DNA from 4 places in the Lysinibacillus sp. GW247-5R2A genome. Region 2 is predicted to be linked to each of the others. Evidence: riboswitches for the same ligand, from Rfam matches in the RefSeq annotation. Region 2 holds a riboswitch; each other region holds the start of a gene.
The links. A riboswitch is a leader RNA that binds a small molecule or an ion and turns the genes downstream of it on or off. The one in region 2 is predicted to bind thiamine pyrophosphate.
Positions count from the first base shown of each region.

Region 1: it holds a riboswitch for thiamine pyrophosphate, as region 2 does, so the genes downstream of both, thiC (phosphomethylpyrimidine synthase ThiC) here and thiT (energy-coupled thiamine transporter ThiT) in region 2, are expected to answer to the same signal.
Region 3: it holds a riboswitch for thiamine pyrophosphate, as region 2 does, so the genes downstream of both, thiW (energy coupling factor transporter S component ThiW) here and thiT (energy-coupled thiamine transporter ThiT) in region 2, are expected to answer to the same signal.
Region 4: it holds a riboswitch for thiamine pyrophosphate, as region 2 does, so the genes downstream of both, AC07YC_RS04675 (ABC transporter substrate-binding protein) here and thiT (energy-coupled thiamine transporter ThiT) in region 2, are expected to answer to the same signal.

Region 1 covers NZ_JBWKZL010000014.1:13,570-18,365, reverse strand. Annotated here, with positions in the region: gene AC07YC_RS19415 (methyl-accepting chemotaxis protein) at 1-312, shown strand, start outside; gene AC07YC_RS19410 (AEC family transporter) at 623-1,552, shown strand; TPP riboswitch at 1,620-1,734, shown strand; gene thiC (phosphomethylpyrimidine synthase ThiC) at 1,881-3,659, shown strand; gene AC07YC_RS19400 (catalase) at 3,868-4,796, opposite strand, start outside.
Region 2 covers NZ_JBWKZL010000017.1:47,929-52,724, forward strand. Annotated here, with positions in the region: gene AC07YC_RS21015 (TspO-related membrane protein) at 1-571, shown strand, start outside; gene map (type I methionyl aminopeptidase) at 600-1,355, opposite strand; gene thiT (energy-coupled thiamine transporter ThiT) at 1,527-2,087, opposite strand; TPP riboswitch at 2,222-2,329, opposite strand; gene AC07YC_RS21030 (magnetosome magnetite crystal formation protein family) at 2,456-2,779, shown strand; gene yxzF (small protein YxzF) at 2,835-2,957, shown strand; gene AC07YC_RS21040 (AAA family ATPase) at 2,998-4,796, opposite strand, start outside.
Region 3 covers NZ_JBWKZL010000007.1:28,966-33,761, reverse strand. Annotated here, with positions in the region: gene AC07YC_RS11955 (VWA domain-containing protein) at 1-1,399, shown strand, start outside; gene thiW (energy coupling factor transporter S component ThiW) at 1,489-1,995, opposite strand; TPP riboswitch at 2,090-2,197, opposite strand; gene AC07YC_RS11945 (MFS transporter) at 2,256-3,452, opposite strand; gene AC07YC_RS11940 (ABC transporter substrate-binding protein) at 3,942-4,796, opposite strand, start outside.
Region 4 covers NZ_JBWKZL010000002.1:210,147-214,942, forward strand. Annotated here, with positions in the region: gene AC07YC_RS04660 (ABC transporter ATP-binding protein) at 1-608, opposite strand, end outside; gene AC07YC_RS04665 (ABC transporter permease) at 583-1,356, opposite strand; gene AC07YC_RS04670 (thiamine-binding protein) at 1,353-1,646, opposite strand; gene AC07YC_RS04675 (ABC transporter substrate-binding protein) at 1,648-2,643, opposite strand; TPP riboswitch at 2,799-2,909, opposite strand; gene parC (DNA topoisomerase IV subunit A) at 3,033-4,796, opposite strand, start outside.

The DNA of each region.
Region 1 (4,796 bases), on a different contig from region 2:
TCTCAAAATGAGTCCGTACAAAGCACGCAATTGGCCTTTAAAGATAATAGTGATTTGTCACGAGCAATTGCAATTTCTATTAGAGAACTAATGACACAATTGTCTACTATGTTAGAGCATAAAAATCAAGCGATTATGTCCATTCAAAGTATTTCGGCAATCTCAGAGGAAACAGCGGCCTCTGCTGAGCAAGTAAGTGCCTCTGCAATGGACCAACAAGCTGAATTGCAAAAAGTGGCAGAGTCTATGCAAAATATGAATGATATCTCTAATGAACTGCAAGAGGTTGTTAATCGATTTAAGCTTGCGTAACGAAAAAGGCTACCTAGAATCTAAAGGTAGCTCAGACTGTTGATAAAGGGAATCGAGAAGTTCATGCTCGATTCCCTTTTTATTTATACTTCATGAAAAATAGTTCTTTGCTGCCCAATTATATTTAGGTGATTCTTACATGGTGTACATTGTTGTCTCGTTCATTGATTTGATTTTTTGCATCTTTTAATTCATAGGAACAAGGCGTGTCCCATCCGTAGTGGAAGTCAACGGTTTTAATTATGAAAGTAAGTGGCATTGACCTAGTGCATGATCGACACTACTATTAAAAGGGAGGGGGGACATCAATATGGTGTATCTTGGAATGATTTTCTTTCAAATTGTCGCACCTATTTTAGTATTACTTGTACTAGGTGCTATTCTACAAAAGAAATTTCGCTTTAATTTAAAAGCATTATCACAGCTTATTACATATTGTTTTATGCCAGCCGCTGTATTTATTAATTTATATGAGACGAATATAAAGCTGTCTGTTCTAGGAGAAGTCGGATTGTTTGTTGTACTTTTTATCGGTAGTCAAATGCTGCTTAGTCACTTTTTAGCGAAAGGGCTTGGCCTCGCCAAAACTGAGGCGGCTGTTTTTAAAAATAGTGTAGTACTCATTAACTCTGGGAACTATGGGATTCCCGTAGCTCAAATGATTTTTGCCACTCAACCTATTGGTGTAGCCATCCAGGTTATACTCGTTATCTTTCAAAACATGACAACATATACGTATGGTTTATATAATTTAATTTCCTCTACTAAATCGGGCATGACGATTTTTAAGGACTTTATAAAAATGCCTATTATTCATGCTTTAATAATCGGAGTGGCCATGAATTATTTTGATATTGGCATTCCGCAGTTTATTAAAATACCAATAGATCATGTAGCAGATGGTTTTATTGCCGTTGCATTAATCACGCTAGGCGCCCAATTGTCTCAGCTGGAGATCAAAACGATGTTTAATAAAACAGTATTCGTCAGCTGCTTCACACGATTATTTATAGGACCAGCCGTGGCTTTAGTCATTATCTATGCGCTGGGTTTAGATGGGGTTGTGGCACAATCATTATTTATAGCGAGTGCTTTTCCCACATCCCGCAACAGTTCAAGTCTAGCATTAGAATATGATGTAGAGTCAGCAACAGCCGCTCAAACCGTTTTATTCTCAACCATTGTGAGCTGTATAACGGTCACGATTGTGATTTATATTGCGGATGTATTGTTTACCTAATAGAAAATATTTTTAATGATATCTTCCATCTCTTAGCAATATCTGCTACACTAGCATCAAACTGAATAGTATTAACTAGGGGAGTCTGATGAGTCAGGCTGAGAGGGAAACGCATAGAGGTTTCTTGACCCTTTGGACCTGATCTGGCTCATACCAGCGTGGGAAAGTTAAGAAGCTATTGCCTATTACGTGCAATCAATAGACCCTTTACATTCATGGCCGGATCCAATTATTAATTTTGGATTCGGCCTTTATTTATTGTATTTGATTGTTGGGTGAGCTAGATTCGGTCCTTGCTTAAAATACATTTAAGGGAGAGAAGTAGCTCATGTCAGCAATTAGTGAAAAGAACATTACGATTATGTCTAACTTTGAAGGAAGTAAAAAGGTTTATGTGGAAGGATCTCGTCCAGATATTTTAGTACCCATGCGTGAAATTGCATTAAGTCCGACAACTGGTAGCTTTGGAGATGAAGAAAATGCCCCAATTCGGGTGTATGATACGAGTGGGCCATATACAGATCCGGCCTTTCATGTGGATATTACAAAGGGCTTACCTGCTTTACGAAGTACTTGGATACAAGAGCGAGGGGATGTTGAGGAATACGGAGGGCGTACGATTAAACCGGAGGATAATGGTTTTCGTCGCGCTGATGATCCACGTATCCATGAAAATGTCTTTCCGGAACTGGTGAGAAAGCCTTTACGTGCAAAAAAGGGTGGAAATGTCACACAGCTTCATTATGCTCGAAAAGGAATTATTACACCTGAGATGGAATTTGTAGCGATACGCGAAAATATGGACCCAGATTTCGTACGTTCAGAGATTGCAGCAGGTCGAGCTATTATGCCTTCCAATATTAATCATCCAGAGGCAGAGCCAATGATTATCGGTCGTAACTTCCATGTGAAAATTAATGCGAACATTGGAAATTCAGCTGTATCATCCTCGATTGCAGAGGAGGTCGAGAAAATGACATGGGCTACACGCTGGGGTGCTGATAATATTATGGATTTATCAACTGGCAAGCATATTCATACAACGAGAGAATGGATTATTCGAAATGCTGCAGTACCCGTTGGGACAGTACCAATTTATCAGGCATTAGAAAAAGTGAATGGTGTGGCTGAGGATTTAACGTGGGAGGTGTACCGTGATACGCTTATTGAACAAGCGGAGCAAGGGGTAGATTATTTCACTATTCATGCAGGTGTCCTTTTACGTTATGTCCCTCTTACAGCAAACCGTGTAACGGGCATTGTGTCTCGAGGTGGATCCATTATGGCGCAGTGGTGCTTATACCATCATCAAGAGAACTTCCTCTATACTCATTTTGAGGAAATATGCGAAATTATGAAAGCTTATGATGTAGCCTTCTCATTAGGAGATGGCTTACGCCCAGGGTCAATCGCGGATGCTAACGATCAAGCACAATTCGCGGAGCTGGAAACATTAGGCGAATTAACGGAAATCGCATGGAAGCATGATGTTCAAGTAATGGTGGAGGGGCCAGGTCATGTTCCCATGCATTTGATTAAAGAAAATATGGACAAGCAATTAGAGGTTTGTAAGGAAGCTCCCTTCTATACATTAGGTCCATTGACAACAGATATTGCGCCAGGTTATGACCATATTACATCTGCTATTGGAGCAGCAATGATTGGTTGGTTTGGTACTGCTATGCTCTGCTACGTGACACCGAAGGAACATTTAGGTTTACCTAATCGGGAGGATGTGCGAGTAGGGGTTATTACTTATAAAATTGCTGCACATGCTGCAGATTTAGCAAAGGGTCACCCAGGTGCACAGCAACGGGATGATGCACTGTCCAAAGCGCGTTTTGAGTTCCGCTGGCGCGATCAATTTAACCTTTCTCTTGATCCAGAGCGTGCAGTAGAATATCATGATGAAACATTGCCAGCAGAAGGAGCCAAAACGGCTCATTTTTGTTCAATGTGCGGGCCTAAATTTTGTAGCATGAGAATTTCCCAGGATATTCGTAATTATGCTAAGGAAAAGGACTTAAATACAACAGAAGCCATCCATGAAGGTATGAGGGAAAAGTCAGCGGAGTTTAAAAAGGCAGGTAGTCAAATCTACCAATAATAATAGTGCGAGGCTTGTGTTTATTTACTAGACACGAGCCTTTTTTATGTTGGCTTTACGACTTAATAGGGGAGATGAAAAAAAGGAATATATGCCTTTGCAATTAGAAGGGAACGCTTGAGCCTAGACGAATACAAAAAAGCTCCATGTGAATTATACATTCACATGGAGTAAAAGTTGGATTTGGATATCAATAATAAGTGGAATATTAAACGTTTGTTGGTTGTTTTACGTATGGATTTGTAAGATCCATACCTTCTAATGAAAGACCCATTGCTTTTGCGACACCTTCACCATATGCTGGATCAGCTAAATAGCAGTGAAGAATGTGACGGCGTTTGATGAATTCCTCAACAGAAGCCATATCATTAGCCGTATTTTCAAATAGACGTTGTTGTTCTTCCGCAGTCATTAGGCGGAAAAGTTTACCTGGTTGCTCGAAGTAATTACTATCGTCTTCACGGAAATCATGAATTCCTGCATGACCATCGATGCGTAACTCAGGCTCTTTATGGTCTAAATTATGTTCCCATTCACCATAGCTATTTGGTTCATAGCCTAGTGTTGATCCAAGGTTGCCGTCAAAACGCATAGAGCCATCTCGGTGGAAAGTACGGAATGGACATTTTGGTGCGTTAACAGGAAGCATATAGTGGTTTACACCTAAACGGTAGCGTTGTGCATCTGCATAGGCAAAGATACGACCTTGTAACATTTTATCTGGTGAGAAGCTAATACCAGGGACGATGTTAGATGGTGCAAAGGCAGCTTGTTCCACTTCTGCAAAGTAGTTGTCCGGGTTTTTATTTAACTCAAACTCACCTACAGGAATTAATGGGAAATCTTTTTTATACCATACTTTTGTTAAATCGAATGGGTTGTATGGTAGCTCACGAGCTTGCTCCTCTGTCATAACCTGAATATACACTTTCCATTTAGGGAAATCGCCATTTTCGATGGCTTCATATAAATCACGTTGTGAAGATTCACGGTCTTGACCGATTACCTCAGTTGCCTCATCACCTGTTAAATTTTTAATGCCTTGTTCTGTACGGAAGTGGAATTTAACCCAAACACGCTCATTATCAGCATTGATAAAGCTATATGTGTGAGAACCAAATCCGTGCATATTACGGT
Region 2 (4,796 bases):
TCATATAATTTGGATTGTCATTTATTTATTGATCGGTTATTGGTTAGTGATGAACATCAAAAAGACATCTATGAAACAGTCTGCGCTCTTTAGTTGCATAAATATTTTACAAGCATTAACGATATACGTATGGCATCATGAATTATTTATTGTTTCTCTCGGCATTACCTTACTCTTAGTCTTGTATTTATTTATGTTGTACAATACGTATCCACTTCATGACAAATCACTGTCGGGTCGTATTCCTTTCGCCATTTATTTTGCATGGATGACATTTATTTTCATCACAAATATTAGCTTTACGTTAACAGCTTATGGTTGGAACGGTTTTGGTCTAAGTACTCCTCTTTGGGCAGTTATTTTACTGACATTAGGTGGAGCCATTGCGCTACATATCCGCTTTCATCACTTTGATATCATGTATCCAAGTGTTTTTATATGGGCTTATATAGGAATCGCTTTACATAATGGTTTTGATGAGCTACTCGTAACAACAGCTGCGTTATTTTTATGTGGTGTACTCTTAGTTGGTATTTTATTCATTAAAAAAAATCCTGCCTACCAAAAATAATTTGGTGTGCAGGATTTTTTATGTGCTCCTATTCTTCGTCTAATGAAGTAAGGATAATTGGTTTATCTTTTGTAACAATAACTGAATGTTCAATTTGAGCAACAAGAGACTTATCAGGTGTAATGAATGTCCAACCATCACCAGCTTCTACAATATGCTCTGCTTTTGCTGAGATAAAGGGCTCAACTGCCAGAACCATGCCCTCTTTCATAATCGTAGAGTCCCATGCATCGTAATAATTTAAAATGTGATTGGGCTCATCATGTAAAGAGCGACCTAAACCATGGCCTGTTAAATTCATAATCACTGTTAAGCCATTAGCATTCGCTTCGCGCTCTACAGCTTTACCGATTTGATTTAATTTAGAGCCAGCCTTTACCTTTGTCATAGCACGATCAAAAGCATCTTTGGCAACACGACATAGTTTTTCTTTGTCTTCATAGCCATCACCAACTACAAATGAAATACCCGTGTCGGCAAAGTAGCCATCTAAAGAGCCTGAAACATCGATATTGACGATATCTCCCTCTTGAATAACACGTTTACCTGGGATACCATGTGCTACTTCCTCGTTGACACTAATACAAGTATATCCCGGGAAGTCATATTCTCCTTTTGGTCCTGAAATGGCACCTGCCTCAGCAAACATTCGACCAGCAATTTCATCTAGTTCAAGTGTTGTGACACCTGGTTTTGTAGCAGCCTTCATCGCTTCACGAATCTCTGCACAAATGCGTCCAATTTTTTTAAAAGCTTCAATTTCTTCTTGCGTTTTTACAATCATGTATAACGTCCCTTTCATCTAATATCTACTCTTTAATATAACATAACTTCTTACGCGTATAACGCTAAACGCTTTAAATATTGTATGCCTGCCTTCTTGGCAAAGTGCTACAAGTGCTATTCTCTTACGACTACATAAAAAACCCCCTTCACCAATATGAAGGGGTTGGCATTATGCTTTACGTTGCATTAGCTGTGGAGCCGCTGTGAATAATAACGCTCCCACAATGGCTGTTAATACTGTTGCAGGCAGCATATAGGTACCATTATAAATAATCGAGTAGATCCACGCATTTTGATCGCCGGCATACTCTGCAAAAAATACCGCGCCAGCAGTAGTGTGTGCTGCATATCGCAAGAAGCCTGCGAATACCGTACCTACAATAATATAAAGTGCCATTTTTGTTTTGTTTAGTTGACTTGCTGCTTCCAGTAAAGGTCTGCGTACAATGGCTGCTAACCCTACAACTGTGAAAGCAACACCGTAATCTAATAAACCTTGAAGCCAGTGTACAATATAAGCTCCAAACATGGTTTGCATCACACCTACAAGCAAGCCTGTTGTTAGGCCAGCTACTAGACCCCAGCGAAATGCAATTAGCATAATTGGTACCATCACAAGACTAACAGAGCCACCTTGTGCCCATACTTTAAAAGAGACCTGATCAAGCACAAGGCCAATCGCTGCAAATATTGCAATCTCCACTAGCATTAATAGTCTTTTTTTGTCCATACATATTCTCTCCTTTGTTCCGATGTAGGATACAAGAGCAGGAATAGAAATGCGCTGATTTGATTCTCTCTGACACCTTTTTATTCTTAAGAATGAAAAAACGATGTCAGGACAGAGCCTCACATCGTAAAAGTGTCGGTTTCTATCCACATCCCTACGCAAGTGTTAGCTTACAGGTTCAAAGAGTCAAGGCATTACGTGCCCAGTCTCAGCTGACATCATCAGCTCCCCTTGTGGTCGTTACATCTGAATTTAATTTGAACACTTTCATTGTACGCAAAGCACGGAATGATTACAACCTCTTCCATACTTAATTTTTGAAACTTTACTGTTTTCCATGCGTAAATATTAAAAAAGGAGGTACAACTATGGAGAACCAAAAAATTTTATCTGCCTTTAGTTATCTCAGTATTTTCTTTGCTCCTTTCATCGTACCATTAATTGTTTACTTCGTTACGAAAGATGCTGACATCAAAAGACATTCTATTCGCGCATTAGTGTCCCATCTAATTCCTTTTGTATTTGGGATCTTATTTTTCATTGTCTTTGTCTTTTCTACATTTAGTTTAGACCCCACGTCAAGTAATAGTACAGTCATGATCATTTGGTTCATTTCGTTCGCCATTTACGGGATTGTCTCGCTCGGCATTGTTATATGGAATATTATTCAAGCCGTTCGAGTTATCCGCTAATGTTTCATTTTTAAAATAAACAGGTAGAAGTATTTAAAAAGGAGCTGTGTTTTTGATGAAAGTATCAAAAGTAGTGAAAACCGCTGTTAAATTAGCGCCTATTGTTATACCAATCGTAAAAAAAGTGATGGCAGCAAAAAAAGGGACAACTTCTACAGTCAGTTCTCGAAAAAAATAAAAGGAGGGCGTATTTCCTTAAACCGGAAATACACCTTCCTTTATTTTATTTCAAAATGTGTTTGACTATGTCCATTCAATGTTTTTTCGACATGTAAAACGGCTGGCATCGCTGATTTTAATTCAGGCACATGAGAGATGACACCAATCATTCGTCCAGAATCTTGTAAATCGATTAATGTGTCTATTGCTTTATTTAATGATTCTTCATCGAGCGAGCCAAAGCCCTCATCAATAAACATCGTTTCAATATGAATATTGCCTTGGAAGCTTTGAATAACATCTGCCATTCCTAGAGCAAGGCTTAATGATGCATTGAACTTTTCACCACCGGATAGCGTTTTAACATCTCGTAATTGATCTGTGTAAGCATCATATACATCAAGCCCAAGTCCACTTTGCTTGGCATGCTTTTCAAGCCTGTCTGAACGTCTAAGCTCAAATTGACCATTAGATAAATGATAAAGACGAATATTGGCTGCCTCTGTAATTTGATCTAAATAATTAATTTGAATATATCGTTCAAAGGACAGTTTTTTCGAATTTTGCCCATTTAATAAGCCATACAGCTCCTTCACTCGACCTGCCTCACTCTCAAGTAAACGAAGCTCTCTCTCTATTTCTTCTACTTTGGTGATGAAGCTTTGACATGATTTCGCGAATCCATCTATTTGTTGAAGTTGTTTAAAGGCATCCTCATAGGCGATTCGAAGATTTTCCACAGTTGCCTCCATCAGGGCTAAATCTTGCTTCTCTTTCCCTTGAAGATGTTTTTCTCCTTCTGAAATTTGAATTTGTAACGTATGAACATGTAACGTGTAGTCATTGCATGCCTTCCGAAGTTCCTCTAATTGAGTGGTACTTCTTTTCGCAGTGGCATAGTCTTCATAGTTCACAAAGCCTGCTTCCTGCATGCTTATTGAAAACTGCTCACGCTTGTCATTCATTTTGAGCTTTAATTCTTCAAAATTCTGTTTGGCGATTTCCACAGCTAGTTTAGCATTACTGGCAGCTTCCTTCGCGGCATGTAAATCATGCTGGCTTTCCTGCCATAATTTTTGTAAATCCATTTTTTGCTTACTAACATCGGTAAGTGTTTGTTTTAATTGCTGTAAAGTTGGAATAGTTGTTGGCATTTGCTTATGCTGTTCTTCTACAATTGCTTGCAGTCTTGTCCAACCCTTCATCTGCTCAGTTAAATATTCCTCAAGTTTGACTTGTTTATGTTGCAAATGCTCTATTGCTAAACGCTGTTTCTTCTGGTTAATCCTTGTTTGAGCTAACTGTTGATTGATCATCTTTAAGCTAGTAATCTCTTGTTCCATTTTTTCTAAGGAAGCTATAATTTGTGCTTGATCCTGTTGCTTCATTGCGTATGCTTCTAATTGTGTCAGTGCCTCTTGCTGAAGCTGTTGTGCGGATGTTAAAAATGCCTCTTTTTCCAAATACAAACGCTCGTCTGAAGAGGCTTTTCTCCTTAACGTTTCCACCTGAGCAAGCTCAACAATTTCCAATTGCTCACTATGTGTTTGTTGATGAGTCGTACTCCCACAAACCGGACAAGGTTGCCCTTCTTTAAGCTGCTGAGCTAAAATGCTTGCTTGGCTTGTCAGCCAGCGTTGCTCTAATTGTTGAAGCTCCTGTCTACTGTCCTGATAATGAGCCTTAGTAGCGATAACATCTTGTTTCGCTATCTCTACTGCTTTTGTATATTTCTCCACCTGCATGAGCAAAGCTACTTGCTCCCGCAGTTTTGGTAGTTGCTCTAAATAACCCTCATATGGTTCCAATTGTTTTTCAAAGTGCTCAATTGATTGTGAAAGCGCCTCTAATTGCGCGC
Region 3 (4,796 bases), on a different contig from region 2:
GAAAGAACAATTACCTTCATTAGGACTTGTCATTGTACTAGATCGCTCTGGTAGTATGTCGGGATCCAAGCTAGAGCTTGCAAAGGAAGCGGCAGCACGTTCAGTTGAGATGCTACGTGATGAAGATACATTAGGATTTATAGCATTTGATGATCGACCTTGGGAAATTATAGAGACTGGTCCTCTGAACGATAAAGAAGAGGCAGTGGATACCATTTTATCTGTTACACCAGGAGGCGGGACAGAAATCTATGGTTCACTTGCAAAAGCATATGAAAACCTAGCAGATATAAAACTGCAACGTAAGCATATTATTCTTTTAACGGATGGACAATCACAGCCAGGAAATTATGAAGATTTAATTGAACAAGGAAAAGATAGTGGAATAACTTTATCGACAGTGGCTATTGGTCAAGATGCGGATGCTAATTTATTGGAAGCTCTGAGTGAGATGGGAAGCGGACGTTTCTACAATGTTATCGATGAGCAAACTATCCCTTCCATTTTATCTCGTGAAACAGCAATGATTTCCCGTACGTACATTGAGGATAACCCTTTCTATCCAATACTTTATAATGCAGGGGGATGGAATACGCTATTTGCCAATGGTGTTCCACAAATGAATGCTTATATCGGAACAACCGCAAAGCAGGGTGCTACCGTCGTGGCTGAAAGCGAAAAAGAAGATCCGGTGTTAGCACAATGGCAATATGGTCTTGGCAAAACATTCGCATTCACTTCTGATTCAACAGGAAAGTGGGCAGGCGACTGGGCAAGATGGCAAAACTGGGGCCCATTTTGGCAAACGCTTATTTCACAAATGCTTCCAAGTTATAATGATGTTGCCTATGATGTAAGAATAGAATCAGATGGGTCCTTTATGATTACAGATCCTACAAATGAAGCAGCCTTTTTAGATATTGTTGCGGTTAATGAAGCTGGTGAAGAGTTAGACACACAGCTTGAAACTATATCAGCCTCTCAGGTTCGTGCTGTAGTACAAGCTGACCCGGGGTTAATCTTCTTCCGTATCGCTGATGAAAAGGAAACGATTTATCAGGCTGGATTAAGTGTTCCCTATAGTGCTGAGTATGAACTTCTTCCTGCTAATGATAAATTAATAGAAGAATTAACCGAACAAACTGGAGGTGCTGTTTTAAAAGAACCACAAGAAGTGTTCCGTGACTTTACAAAGCAAGGGGCGGATCGTCAAAACATTGCGACATGGCTTCTCCTTGCAGGTATGCTCTTGTTCTTTATTGATATTACAATAAGACGCTTTGGCTGGAATTTCCTAACGAAGCCGAAGAAAAAGGAGCAACTTGTAGAGAACCACCCCGTACAGGCAGAAGACACGAATGTGGCACAATTATTAAAGGGTATGAAAAAGCGCCAATAATTTAGTTTAGATGAAAGCAGTGCGAATGATTTCGTACTGCTTTTTGTATATACATGGAGAGAGAAATCCTCTAAGTAATATCAACGACATTATTTAATAAAGAGAGTGGGATTAAAATATTTTACTAGCACGGTTTTACGCAAGCTGCTAGCTACTACAACCCCTAAAATTGCTCCGATTGTACTTGATATTAAAAAGGCAGGCATGAAAAATAAGGCCGCTACGGATGTGCCCATAAGTAACTTTGCATAGGGCACTGCTACAAGCGATGCGAGAAGACCAGTGCCGATCGCTTCACCCATACCTGCTAACCACATTTTACTACTATATTTATAGGCAAGCCCTGCACATAATGCACCAATAATACTACCAGGAATGGCTAACAGTGAGCCTGTTCCTGTAAGGATACGAATGATAGCCGTAACAAAGGCAACTACAACAGTAGGTACGGGTCCAAGTATAACGGCCCCTATTACGTTAATAGCGTGCTGCACAGGGTAGGCACGTGCAATCCCAGTTGGAATGGAGATGAATGTAGAGCCTGCAACGGCAATCGCTACGAATAAAGCCATAATTGTTAATTTTCGAATAGACATGATAGGTGCGCTCCTTTTCGTTTTAGCCACTAGGAAAACGAAAAAGGCCGCTTCCTTCAAACGACAGGAAGCGGCCTTGCTTATACACTGAAAATAGCAAGAAGCGCCACTTCCCTCCGCTAGCATGAACTAGATCAGGTTCGAAGGGTCCGTATATAACCATATACGTCTCAGCCTTTAAAAGACTCCCCTAGTGGTAAGTATTTTTCTATTTTTAGAAGTGTAACATACTTCAATTAATAGTTAATAAGCTTTAATGATTAGTGTGAATCTGGCTGCATAAGCTGTGGTGCCTTTTTCAATGTCCAAATTAGGGCAAGGAAGAAACAAGCTAATAAGATAATGGCACCAAAAATATAAGGACTATTCATGTTCCAGTCAAATAAGAAACCAGCTAAAGCGGGTCCAATCATATTTCCAAGACTCATATAGGCATTATTCAAGCCGGCTGCAAATCCTTGCTCTGTTTCAGCAAGTTTAGAGATGAGTGTATTGACTGCTGGACGAATTAACGTTGTAGCCGTAGAGAAGATGGTTGCTACAACTAATATTAGTGCAAAACCTGAAACAAATAATATTAAGAAAATAGCAATGGAGGCAATAAATAAATTGACCAAAACTACTTTCATTTCACCAAAACGTTTAAAGAGTGGCGTTATGATAAACATCTGTACAATTACCCCAAATGCTCCACCAACTACTAGAATGGTAGCAATATCGCCAGGTGAGTAATTAAATTTTTCTGTCACAAATAGTGATAAGGTTGTTTGGAAGTTAGCAATTCCAAATGAGAATACCATCATAATAATTAACATAACAAAATAAGGCATATGTACAGAGCGAGCCATCTGTTTCACCAGATTATCTTGCTTTTGTCTATTTTGCGCAGTATTTGGCTTTGTAGATGGTAATAAAAAGTACGATAAAATAGACGCTAAAATGGCGGCAGCTCCCGCCATGAAAAATGGAAAATGTAAGCTAACCTTTGCGAGGAAACCACCAATCCCAGGGCCAATCATAAAACCGAAAGACATCGCAGCCCCTAACATACTCATTCCTTTTCCGCGTTCTTCATAAGTTGTCACGTCTGCTACAAAAGCCATAATAGGAGGTGCAACAAATGCAGAGCCAAGGCCACCTAAAAAGCGTGCCAAAAAGAGCATCCAAACATCTGTAGAAAGGCCAAAACCGATTTGTGCAAGTCCTGTTAGTATAAGACCGAAAATAATTAAATTTTTCCGCCCATACAGGTCAGAAAGATTCCCAGCAATTGGAGAAAATACGAATTGTGCCAAGGCGAACGTTGCAATAAGCATACCTAGAACTTGTCCTGCTGCTCCAAATATTCTTAAGTATTCCGGCATTACAGGAATAATAATTCCAATACTCCCCATTGCGATAAACATATTAAACATTAATATATACAAAGCCGCCTTATTGGACTTCTGCTGGGTCATCGAAAAACCCCCTTTATGTAATCAAATATAGTACAGTCTATCATAAAGAATTAGGGCTGGCTAATAGTTGAGATTGCTGTAGCTGATCCGATCATTAGAATGGTTTTCCAGAAAAGTTTTTTTCTCAGAAAACCTCACAATGGAATAGTATCTAATTGATTACTAAACATGAATAGTTTGGAGAGCGTATGAACTTTTGACTAGAAGATATTTTGTTGAAATGAAATAGCGTGATAAAAGTGAATACTATTGTTTAAGATGAAGCTATGATGGGCATATGTATTGGCACGTAGTATCTATGGTTTTTTCTTTGATATAGAAGTGAAAATAATGGATAGCTTAAACATAGACAAAGGGATTATAGAAGACGGGGCTGTGAAGATGATCTACTACAGGCTACTAGTAGAATTGCTTTCTAAATATAGTAATGCAACTGAATGCTTACATAAAAAGGGCGAATTGGTTTCTAGACCAATTCGCTCTTATAAATTATCGAATACTCATTTTAAATTCTAAAAACAGCTCATTATATTTACCTAAGTAATCTGGACCTAAGTTTTTGTAGACCTCTAATGTATCACGTTGCTCTTCAGAAGGGTAATAGCGTTCATCAGCAACTACTTCCGGGTCCATTAAGTCCATCGCAGCGATATTAGGCGTCGAATAGCCAACATAATCGGCATTTTGAGCACCAGATTCAGCACTTAGCATAAAATTGATAAAGGCATGTGCACCATCAATATTTTTTGAGGTCTTTGGAATAACCATATTATCGAACCATAAATTGGAGCCCTCTTCAGGAACAGCAAAGTCCAACTCTTCATTTTCAGACATCATGTCCGCTGCCTGACCAGACCAAGTGAGAGCCACTGTTGCTTCATTATTGATCATTAAAGGCGTAATTTCATCCCCAATGATCGCTTTTACGTTTGGCGCAAGTGTAATCAGCTTGTCAGTTGCTTCACGCAGTTCAGCGTTATCCAATGAATTCAACGAGTGTCCAAGACTATTTAAACCCATCCCAATCACTTCGCGGGCACCATCTACTAAAAATACTTTTCTTTTTAATGAGGAATCCCATAAATCGTCCCAGGAGGAGAAATCTAAGTTCCCAACAAGCTTTGGATTATAAACGATTCCTACTGTTCCCCAGAAGTAAGGAACTGAAAATTGATTGTTATCATCGAATGGTAAATCTAAAAAGTATGGATCGATATTTTTAAAATTCGGGATTTTCGCTTTGTCTAAAGGAATCAATAAATTATCTTCCTTCATTTTTTCAATCATATACTCAGAAGGGACAGCAATATCGTACGCTGTACCACCTTGCTGTATTTTAGTCAT
Region 4 (4,796 bases), on a different contig from region 2:
GGCCGTTTCGATAAAACAAGTATACGATCTGCTAAAAAGAGTGCTTCCTCAATACTATGTGTGACAAATAGGATGGATTTCCGATGTTCTTCCCAAATGGACAGTAGCCATGCCTGCATTTCCAATCTTGTAAATTCATCGAGCGCAGAAAATGGTTCATCTAGACATAAAATAGGTTTATCACTGACAATGGCACGGATGAAGGATACACGTTGTTGCATCCCTCCAGATAGCTCGTTTGGATAAGCATTGCTAAAGGAAGCAAGTCCTACCTTTTCTAGCCACCCCTTTGCACGTTCAACATTAGGCTTTTGCTGCAATTCCTCAACTATAGTTACATTCTCTAAAATAGTACGCCAAGGCAGTAGACAGGGCTGCTGTGGCATATAGCCAATTGTTCCTCGTTTACGTTGGATATCCTCTCCATTTAATAAAATCTCCCCTTGATCAACCGAAGAGACCCCACCAATTAATTGAAAAAGGGTACTTTTACCACTGCCGGATGGACCTACAATGGCTACAAACTCACCATCCTTGACATCAAAGGAAATAGTATCAAGAACATGTAGACTATTAAAGGACTTAGCGATGTTTTGAATGCTGAGCATGATAACCTCTCCCCTTTACCATTAATTTTTCAAGCAAACGAATACTACTAAATAACAATAAGCTTAACAAGACAATCGCAAAAATTGCGACAAACACTCGATCTGTACGGAAGGAGGATTGTGCTAAGGTCATGTATACACCAATTCCCTTTTTTGCACCAAGCCACTCTGCAATGACTGCCCCCATTACGCTATAAGTTGCAGCAATTTTTACACCTGAGAAAACAGCTGGGTAGGCATGTGGCCATTCTAGCTTCCAAAACGTTTGGGCCTTCGTTGCACCAATCATTTCAAAGTAATGCTTTAACTCGGGTGCTGTTTGACGAAAACCGTCCATTGCCGCTATGACAATAGGGAAAAAGCACACTAGACAAATAATGATGAGCTTTGGTAATAAGCCAAAGCCAAACCAAATAATAAGCAGCGGTGCTAATACAAGAATAGGTATGTTTTGCGACATAATGAGAATTGGATAAAATAACGACCGAATGAACGTATAACGATGCAAAACAATTGCCACTGTTAGACCACAGCCAACTCCAATAGCAAGTCCTAGTAAAGCTAATTGCACAGTAGCCAGAGCATGTGGCAGGAACGTCTGATACGATTGAATGCCTTCTACTACAATTATGCTCGGTGCTGGAAGGAGCCAAGGAGGAACATCAGCGATATGCACAACAAGCTCCCATATGAATAAGAGGAAGGCGATAAAAATTATCGTCCTTCCCTTTTGTAATGCCCGTTTCATGACTGATATTTCTCCGTTAATGTAGCCATTGTAATTCCATTTGGTTGATATAAAATTTTCACTTGTGTAATGACATTAATGGCTCCTAGCTCGACCATCTTACTATTCATTTTTTCAATGATTTGAAGAAGCGTTGTAAGCTCACCCTCCATCGTTGTTTCAAGTGGATGAACCTCATATTTCACACCAGATGCATCAATAACTGCAATGGCCGCATCTACATAAGGAATGACATCCTCATACTTTTCTGTTTTCGGAATGATTTGGACACTGATTAATGAATTTGCCATGTTAATTGGCCTCCTTTTTCGGTAAGAACTCATTCGTAAACGCTTGTTTAGCATCAAATTCGCCCTCTAATACTTTGTTGCTCGACATCCATTTAGCATAGTTTTCCCATACAGAAAGCTTTTGCTCACCCCATTGTTTAGCGTCATCCTGATACTTATCAGCCAACCACTCCTGGCTTTTATGCACCAATTCCTTATCTAAGTCTGGGGCTGCTTCTAGTAAAATATCAGCAGCTTCATTCGGATGCTCTATGGCATATTCATAGCCCTTCGATGCAGCCGCAACAAAAGCTTTGACGATGTCTGGATTGTTTTGAAGCATTGTTTCATTAGTTGCTAAAACAGGTGTATAGTAATCTAACTGATCACTGTAGTCTGTTAAATACAGCATATTAATCTTTTCCCCACGAAGCTCTGCCTCAATTCCTGTCCAAGCATAATAAATCCAAGCAAAGTCGATATCTTTTTTCATCATTGTGAAGAAATCTAAATCTCCTGCATTGACAATATCTAATTGATTAATATCAGCATTTTCTTTTTGCATTAATGATTGTAATACTGCTTGCTCGAGTGGCGCTCCCCAGCCACCATACGTTTTTCCTTCAAAGTCCTTTGGAGATGTAATACCCTTTGATGCTATAGAAGCAAATCCAGATGTATTATGCTGGATGATGGCCGCTATTGAGACAAGTGGCACATCCTGAACACGAGCCTGTGTAATGCCCTCCTGATAGCTCACGCCAAATTCTGCCTTACCTGAAGCTACGAGCTGATCGGCTCCTGCCTCTCCTGGCATAATGATATCAACATCTAAGCCCTGTTCTTCAAAATATCCGAGCTTTTTCGCAGCATACAATCCTGTATGATTCGTATTTGGTGTCCAATCGAGAACCACTGACACCTTTTTCTTTGTATCAGCAGCCTGCTTGTCCTCCTTGTCGCTACAACCTACTAACGTCAATAGTACAGCTAATAGAATAAATAACCATTTTTTCATGCTAGGTCCTCCCAGTTTGTAATATGAAAGTGTTCATGAATGAATGTTGTCACCAGAAGAAAGCGTAATATACGGTTGGTGAGATATTGCTTGAAAAACAAAAAAACGCCTAGGATTCCTCCCAGACGTATTACAATCAATCTCCAAAACTTTTGCTTTTTTGAATAGATGTTCCCTACGCTGGTACGAGCCAAATCAGGTTCAAAGGGTCAGTGTCTATCGGACACAATCTCAGCTAGCCATAACTAGCCCCCCTACATTCTTTCGCTATGAACTTTTCGATGATTATTATACCCATAGTTGATCGTAAATGACAAGATGCTATTTTTGGATAGTTGTTCCACTCCAACAAATAGCCCAGCTCTACTATAGAGAGACTGGGCATGATTTTAGCTTGGTTTTTGTTCTTTTTTGGCCGTTAAGACATGGGAAATGGCTCCATCTGTGGCAATATCCACTTTAAATGAACCATTAGAATGGCGGTCAGCACGCGTCAATGCATGAACATCAATAAATTCTTGGACGCCTTTTTCAGTTTCAATCACAACCTGCTCATCGTCTGTCGCTTGAATCACAGCGACAATTCGGTGAGGATTTGCTTTTAATTCTGTTAGGACTTTAAGGCCACGTTTGGCACGACCTGCTACCTCTACCTCTGCGACATTCATTTTCTTGACAGCCCCTCGCTGTGTCACAATAACGACATATTGTGTTTCATCTGGCTGTAGAACATTGACCCCTACTAAAGCTTCTCCATCTTTTAACGTAATCCCTTTAACGCCGCCTGTTTTCACACCAGTAACTGGTAATTCCTCGATAGGGAATCGAATAGCATACGCCGTATCAGTTGTTAAAAGTAATTCCACATTATCCGTCATAAACGATGCATAAATCATTGCATCGCCCGCTTTAACATTCATGGTTTTAATCGGCTTCGAGTAACGCGTCACTGCATAATCTGCGAGCGGTGAACGTTTAATTTGTCCATCTTTCGTAGCAGTTAAAATATACGTATTTGGTTGTTCAAATGTTTCAAAGCCATAGACTGCAATAATTGATTCATCTTCACTTGTTGGCACAATACTAGAAATATGCTGACCAAGGTCCTTCCAACGAATATCAGGCAATTCGTGGACTGGTTGATAAATATAATTCCCTCTATTTGTAAATAACAATAGATGATGCTGCGTATTCAAGTTTGCTTCATACAATAAGTAATCGGAATCCTTCATCGCAAAATCCTGACCATTGGAAGCGGCATGGGATCGTGTAGATGTGCGTTTAATATAGCCATCTTTCGTAACAGTCACCACAACCTCTTCGCTTGGAACAAGGACATCTAATGTAATTTTAATTTCTTCTATTTCTTGTTCAATTCTCGAGCGACGTGGCTCTGTGAAGCGTTTTTTAATATCTAGTAATTCTTGTTTAATGACACGTATTAGCTTGGCCTCGCTTTGTAAAATTCCTTCTAGCTTGGCAATCAATTTATTTAAATCATCCTGTTCTTGGCGGAGCTCTGTAATATCGGTATTCGTTAAACGATATAATTGCAGGCTCACAATCGCCTCTGCTTGTACCTCAGTAAAATCGAACTTTGCTTGTAAATTGAGCTTGGCATCCTTCTTATCATTAGAAGAACGAATTGTCGCAATGACTTCATCTAAAATAGACAATGCTTTAATTAAGCCATCTACGATATGTGAACGATCCTTTGCCTTTTGTAAATCATATATAGAACGATTTGTCACCACTTCTTTTTGGTGAGTAATATACGCATCCAATAATAAGGGCAATGTCATCATCGTTGGTCGACGATTATGAATCGCAATCATATTAAAATTGTAAGCTACTTGTAAATCTGTTGTTTTAAATAAGTACTGTAAAATCCCTTGTCCAGGAACATCCTTTTTCAGCTCGATTACGACACGTAACCCTGTACGGTCAGATTCATCACGAATTTCTGCAATCCCTTCAAGGCGTTTATCTACACGCTGCTCATCAATTTTTTTTACAAGATTCGCTTTATTCACATCGTATGGTAATTCGGTAACAACGATTTGCTCTTTACCGCCCTTAATAGGTTCCACCACAGCCTGCGCACGGACAATAATTTTACCGCGCCCTGTTTCATATGCCTTTTTAATACCGTC